DNA from 2 places in the Leucobacter sp. BZR 635 genome. Region 1 is predicted to be linked to the other one. Evidence: riboswitches for the same ligand, from Rfam matches in the RefSeq annotation. Region 1 holds a riboswitch; the other holds the start of a gene.
What was found. A riboswitch is a leader RNA that binds a small molecule or an ion and turns the genes downstream of it on or off. The one in region 1 is predicted to bind magnesium.

Region 1 (3,402 bases):
GAGCACGATGATCATCGGCTCGGCGTACTGCCAGCCGAGGATCGGCATGTGCTCGAAGTTCATGCTGTAGTAGGTCGATAGCAGCATGACCGGCAGGAACACCGCGGTCACCACGGAGAACACCTTGATGATCTGGTTCTGCTTGACGTTCAGCGCCAGGTTGTTTGTCTGCTGCAGCAGGCGAACACGGTCGTGCACGAACTCGATGTGCGGCTCGATCGCCTCGATGTCTTCGATCAGCCGACCGAGGTCGGTGCGAGTTGCGAGCCCCAGGCCCCACATCTTCGCGCGCAAGTGCCTCGCCGCCTCGGCGAGCGCGAGCTGGCTTTCCATGCAGTGCGAAAGGAGCGATTCCATATCGGCGAGCTCCTGCTGCGTGAACGTCACATCGCTCACGCCGAACTCGCGCGACTTCTTCGCCTCGAGGCTCTCGAGAATTGCACCGGTTTCCATCATCATGCGCTCGGTTCCGTGACTCATCGCGCTCACGAGCTCATCTGTAGTATCCGCGATGGCCTGCAGGAGGCTCGCCGCGATCTCCACCGCTGAGTCATTCTCACGGCCGTCGCGCTCCATTCGTGCGTGAGCGAGATCGAGCGCGGCGGCTGACCCGCTCGGCTCGACAGTGACGACGCTGCTCTCGCCGACGGCGACCATGATGCGAACCGTGTTGTAGCCCCCATCGGTGTGCGCCACGTATGACACCGGGAGGTAGCTAAAGCCGTTTTGCGTGTTGAAGGCAACAGCGGCAGCGTCTTGAAAGTCCACGCCGTGCGCCTCGCGAAGCTCCGTGTATGCCCGCGGGTTTTCGCCCCGCACGCGCTGCCAGCGCCCGCCATTCAGCGACTCAACGCCGACCTCGAGCGTGGCTGTTCCGTGCTCATTATTCATTGGTTTCACTTCCTGATTTGACTGATCCCGGCGCGGCTCTGGCGCTGGCTATCCCTCGTCCTTGTAAAAGCTGCCGTGAGTGCCTGACGTCGAGGAGGTCTTCGTCTCGAGGTCGTAGTTGATCCCGTGCAGCACGGCGGTGACACCGAGCATGATGAGGCTGCTCACCAGCACCATTCGCGTCGTGAACCGCTCATACCTGGTCGCGCGCCGCTTGTGCGCTCGCGCCGGGGCCGGGGCCGCAAAGAATTTGCTCCGCCACCTGATCGGGCCGCCCGCGGGGAGCACCTGCGTCACGGGCCAATCGGGCCCGGGCTCCCGTTCTGCGAGGGATCCCGCCCTCACCGGCAGGGTTGGTTCGTACAGTGCTGTGCGCATACCGCTTGTTCCTCTCAGGGCACGCCAAATGAGCCCGTGGGCTCGGGAAACGCGCTTCCATGTCAGAGCTTCGGCATTGCATGACGTAGTCGTGGTGCAGCCACCTTGGGCGACCCCCTTAAGCCGAGGGTGCCTGTCCTAACCTTGGGCATCTCTCGATGTCGTCAGATCAGTGGCCTGTGTTCATGCAAGAGCCTCACCGAACGAAGCGCACTCCCAACACTATCGACACTCAATCACTTGCGCAAGTATTCGTTTATTTTCGCGAGTTGCGCCCGCGACTTCGCTCCGCGCTAGTGCGCGTGCCAGGCGAGCCGCTCCCCCGGCCGAGGGCCATTTGTCGGAACCCCGCCGAAGGCCTGCGCGATCCGCATCCACCTGGCAGCCCCCTCGCCGGCGACCTCCAGCTCGACGTCCGCGACATTCCTGCGCTGCGTCACCACCGCGGCAAAGCCCCACGCCGCCCCGACAACCCGCTCGGGGGCGCCCTCCGGGCCGAACGCCATCTTCTCGCCACCGGGAAGCTCCAGCTCCACTCGCACCGGGCGCTCGGGCAGTGGGATCCGCCGCGCACGGAACGACGCCTCGCGCGTCCGGATCCCCATGCGCGCCACCGTGGGCAACGCCGCCGGATCCGGCAACTCCTCCCCGAGCGCGTCGAACACATCCAGGCTGTGGGCCCAGGTCTCGACCGTCCGTGCGGCGACCATGGTCCGAGGTAGCACGGGAGGCCCCAGCCACGTGATGCGCTGCTTGGGCGCAGCCCGCGAGAGCGCCTCACGCAGCGCCTCCCTGCCTGCCCGCCACTCCTCGAGCAGCTGCGGCACGGGCACAGCTGCTCGCTCGCGCGCGCCACGGTCGACAAACCCGCTCGCCCCGTCAGTCTCCATCCGACCGACGGACTGCGCAAACGCGGGATCCTGCCGCAGCGCCTGCAGCGCCATTGCATCACTCCAGGCGAGGTGCCCGATCTGGTGGGAGATATTCCACCCCCTTGCGGGGGTGGGCCGCAGCCAGCGGCGGGGCGGCAACGCCCCGACCGCCTCATCCAACACCTTGGCCGCGTCGTCGAGCACTGCCAGTGCACGCGTAATATCCATTTCGACACTCCTCCGCCTTGAGCAGCTACCGATGCGGGGCTCGCGACCCGAATGGGCCAGCGCAGTTCGCGCCTCAGCCACAGCTCCAGCCGCAGTCTCAGCCTCGCAACATTAGAGACAACTGTATGACAAAATCGCCACGAAGGCTTGTCAGAGTTTGCTGCGAAGATTTCGTCGATTGCGCAGCCCGCCGCGTGGGGCCGTGCGCTGACTGAAATGCGTGGGAAGACCTGCGAGCCGGGGCTCGTGAAGCTTGGAGTGCCCTGGAGAGGAATCGAACCTCCGACATCTTCTTTAGGAGAGAAGCGCTCTATCCACTGAGCTACCAAGGCCGGCTGCGCCGAGACGGCGCCAAGCAACGAGTCTAGCGCACTCGAGCCCCCGCCCAACTGCCCCGTTTAATCTATTCCGACTCCAAATCTGCCCGCACAACACTCGGAATAGAAAAAGAGGGGCGTTGAGGAAACTCCGCGATCCTCCGCCTCGCAGCATCGCCGCCTCGCCGCCCGTAGCCTGGCACCCGCGGCCCGCGGCCAGGAGAAAGCTCTCGGCCTCAGGCCGCTCTGGGGCCTCTCGCGGCCGCAAAGGCCTCCCTGCCACCCGAACACGAGAGCGGCCATCCGCAGCTGCGAAACAGCCTTTCCGACCCGTGTGCGCCGGGAAGAGCCTTATACGGCCCGCGGAAGGGTCGGAGTAGATAAAACGGGGCAGTGGGGGCGGCGGGCCGGGCGCACAAAAAAGGGGCGCAGCCCGAAAGCTGCGCCCCTTCTCACAATGAGCTTATTAGCTCATGCGTACTACCTGCGAGGGGTACTGGCCCCAGACGCTGATCTCGTCGACAACGGTGGTGCCACCGCTCCAGCCGCCGTGCACTGCCTGGCCGCCGCCAGCGTACACTGCGACGTGCGGGTTGCCCGGCCAGACAAGGATGTCGCCGGGTGCGAGTGCGGTCACGCCGTGCTCGTAGCTCACGGTCGCGCCGTAGCGGCTGAAGTCGTTCACGCCGTGGTCGTAGCCACCTGCGTCGCGACGC
Region 2 (3,402 bases), on a different contig from region 1:
CCGGCGGAACCCACCTTGAACGCGCGGCGGATCACCATATCGCTCGAGCCGGCTGCAGGCGGCACGCAACTTCGCGTGACCTTCGAATGGGTGCCAGCTGCGCAGCGTAGGCGAGTCACGCCGGTGCGGAGGGTGCAGCGTTTCTTGCTGAAGCCAGCAACGAGTTTCGCCGTATGGCTGCAGGCAACGCGGGTCGGTTCGGGGATCAGTCGGGCACTGCGCTCGGGGGCTGAGGCCTGAGTGCGTGGGGTCGACTCACGCCGGGTGGTGGCGAGGGGCGGAGGAGGCGCGGCGGGGCCGAAGCTCGTATCGTCGTCGCTTGTTCAGCGAATCTGCCGGCACTAGGATTCAGGGAAAGCGCCTAGGAATACCCTGGGCTTTTCCTGTGCTGCTGAGATCAATCTCGGCGCGCTCGCCGCCAACGGTGGGCCGACGAAAACGATGCTGCCGGGTGACGGGTCGAAGCTCATCGACGCGATCGACACGGTCACCGTGTACGAAGCGCTGGATCAGCGCGGCGTGAGCCGCCCGCAGGGGCCGAGGGCTGACATCGGCGCGGTCGAGGTGGAAGCGCCCGTTGAGAATGACGTCGTGACGCTCGACAAGAACATTACGGTGACCGAGGCCGAAGATGCGATCATCACCGCTCTGCGTACCGGCCAGGCGGTGGGCGCGGCCTCAGTGACGCTCACCGCGGTCGACGGGACCGCGGTGTTCGAGACCGACTACTCGCTGCAGAGCGGCACAGTCGAGTTTCCGGCCGCCGCGGATGCCGCAGCCCAGCAGACAACACTCGCGTTCCCGACCGTTGCTCGTGCTGGCAAGCAGGGGGACCGCATCTTTACGGTGACGCTCTCGGTGCCGTCGGAGGGCGCAGAGCTCGGCGAACCACAAACGGTAACGGTCACGATCGTTGACAAGGGCGAGCAGGCGCCGGGACCCGATCCGGATCCAGATCCAGATCCCACGCCGACGGCACCCGCTGGCGACAACGACCTGTCGGTGACCGGCGGCGAACTGAACGGTTGGCTGATCGGCGGTACGCTGCTGACGGTGCTGCTCGGCGCGGCCCTCCTCACCAGGCAGTGGATCGCCGCCCGTCGCTAGGCGTCGCGACGGCAAGTCGCTGGCCCCCGCACTGTGTTCCCTGACGATGAGGGTGCCGTGCGGGGGTACACGCATCGTCGGTCGCGGGGGCGCGAAGGCAAAGCTTGCGCAATTGCGCAATGGTATCTATAATTGAGAGAGTAGCGCTTCGTTCGGCGAGGCTCCTGCGTGAACACAGTCCGCTCATCCCACGACGTCGAGAGACGCCCAGGCTGAGGACAGGCCCTCCCGGCTTAAGGGTCGGCCCCAAGCGGATTCCGGCAAGCGGATACGTCACACAGTGCCAAAGCTCTGACGTGGAGGTGTGGCGAGAACCTCATGGTTCCGGCCTGCTCGTCCTGGCGGGCGCTGCCGAACCGAGGAGGTGACGCCGTGGACGAAGACAGTCGATCATTCACCCCGCGCGGCCTCCGTGCGCGAGCAGCAGCCGGTCAGAGCTGAAGCTCACGCCTGAGCTAAGAGCTAAGAGCTAAGAGCCAAGAGCGTTGCGCGGCCAACCGAGAACACCTCGAGATCCTCTCCGCTTGATGACGCCCGCGCGGTCCGCTGCGCGCTGACACGGCGCATACCCGTACCCGAAGGGCTGCTTGCCATGAACTCGGCCACCTCCACCCCCACAGAGACCACCACACCGAAGCGTAAGCCGAGCGGCCGGCTGCCAGCCGCTGACACGCAGCTGCTCGAACGGGCCACAGCGGCGACCCCCGAGGCGGCTCTCGACCTTGTCGACGCCAGCCGCTATGGGCTCACCCCGCCCGAAGCGCGGGCGCGACTCGACCGCTGGGGCCCGAACCTCGTGCGCCACCAGCGACCACCGGCCCCGATCGTGCAGTACCTGCGCACGCTCCGCAACCCGTTCATTCTCATCCTCATCGGACTCGTCGCGATCATGTTCGTCACCGACGTGCTGCTCGCCGACCCCGAAGAGGGGGCGGACTGGATCGGCGTCATCACGATCGGCACGATGGTACTCGTGAGCTCCGTCATGCGGTTCTGGCAGGAGTTCAGGTCGAGCCGCGCGGCCGATCGGCTCGCGGCGCTCGTGCGCACGACCTCCGCCATCACTCGCCAGATCGATGGGGTGCCCGTGACCGGGGAGCGCCCCAACGAGGAGATCGTGCCGGGCGACATCGTCGAGCTTGCGGCGGGGGACATGCTGCCCGCGGACGTGAGGCTCATCCGCAGCACGGACCTGCAGGTGAACCAGGCGATGCTCACGGGCGAGGCGATGCCCGTCGAGAAGCGGGTGATTCCGCTCGCGGTAACGAAGGATCCGCTCGAGGCAGAGAACCTCGGCTTCATGGGAACCTCGGTGGTTTCAGGATCCGGGACCGCGCTCGTGTTACAGACCGGCGACCGCACCGCCTTCGGGAATCTCGCGGCGTCGATCCAGGGTGCCCGGCCTCTCACCGCGTTCGACACGGGGATTCAAAAGGTCACCTGGACACTCATCAGGTTCATGGCGGTCGTCGTGCCCGCGGTGTTCATCATCAACGGCATCACCAAGGACTGGGGGAGCGCCTTCATGTTTGCGGTGGTGACCGCGGTCGGTCTCACCCCGGAGATGCTGCCCCTCATCGTCACCGCGAACCTCGCGAAGGGCGCGCAGATGATGTCGCGCTCCTGCGTCATCGTGAAGCGGCTGGCTGCGATCCAGGATCTCGGCGGCATGGACGTACTCGCGACCGACAAGACAGGGACGCTCACCGAGGACCGGATCGTACTCGAACGCCACCTCGATACCGCGGGGCACTCGAGCGACCGCACGCTCGGCTGGGCGACCGTGAACGCGCACTTCCAGACCGGCCTGCGCAACCTGCTTGACGAGGCTGTGCTCACCTCCGCCGGCGACGACCTCGACCGCGCGGTGAGCCGCTTCGAGCTCATCGACGAAATGCCATTCGACTTCGCCAGGCGGCGGATGTCCGTGGTCGTTGCTGAAGACGAGCACCTGCATGTCATCGTCACAAAGGGGGCGGCAGAGGAAATCCTCCGGATCTCCGAATGGGAGATGGTCGGCCTCGAGCAGCGCCGCCTCACCGCGGCGCGGCGCGCCGAGATCGAGGCGGTCGTCGCCGAGCACAACGCGCTCGGCATGCGCGCGCTCGGGCTCGCGATCCGTGACGTTCCAGTTGCCGGTCCCCGCAGCAGGGATATCGAGTACGCGGTCGAAGACGAGGTGCAGATGACGATGGTGGGGATCCTCACCTTCCTCGACCCACCGAAGGCCTCAGCGAAGCCCGCGCTTCGCTCACTCGCGTCGCACGGCATCGACGTGAAGGTCATCACGGGGGA

Region 2: linked by a shared signal. The riboswitch ahead of mgtA (magnesium-translocating P-type ATPase) and the one ahead of ACI1US_RS05495 (hypothetical protein) in region 1 are both predicted to bind magnesium.

The regions. Positions count from the first base shown of each region.
Region 1 is NZ_JBLUNZ020000028.1:71,694-75,095, reverse strand. It holds gene ACI1US_RS05500 (CorA family divalent cation transporter) at 1-891, opposite strand, end outside; gene ACI1US_RS05495 (hypothetical protein) at 940-1,269, opposite strand; M-box (ykoK) riboswitch at 1,318-1,484, opposite strand; gene ACI1US_RS05490 (TIGR03084 family metal-binding protein) at 1,563-2,369, opposite strand; tRNA gene ACI1US_RS05485 (tRNA-Arg) at 2,629-2,701, opposite strand; gene ACI1US_RS05480 (NlpC/P60 family protein) at 3,153-3,402, opposite strand, start outside.
Region 2 is NZ_JBLUNZ020000004.1:32,114-35,515, forward strand. It holds gene ACI1US_RS00370 (SRPBCC family protein) at 1-240, shown strand, start outside; gene ACI1US_RS00375 (choice-of-anchor Q domain-containing protein) at 397-1,107, shown strand; M-box (ykoK) riboswitch at 1,248-1,416, shown strand; gene mgtA (magnesium-translocating P-type ATPase) at 1,700-3,402, shown strand, end outside.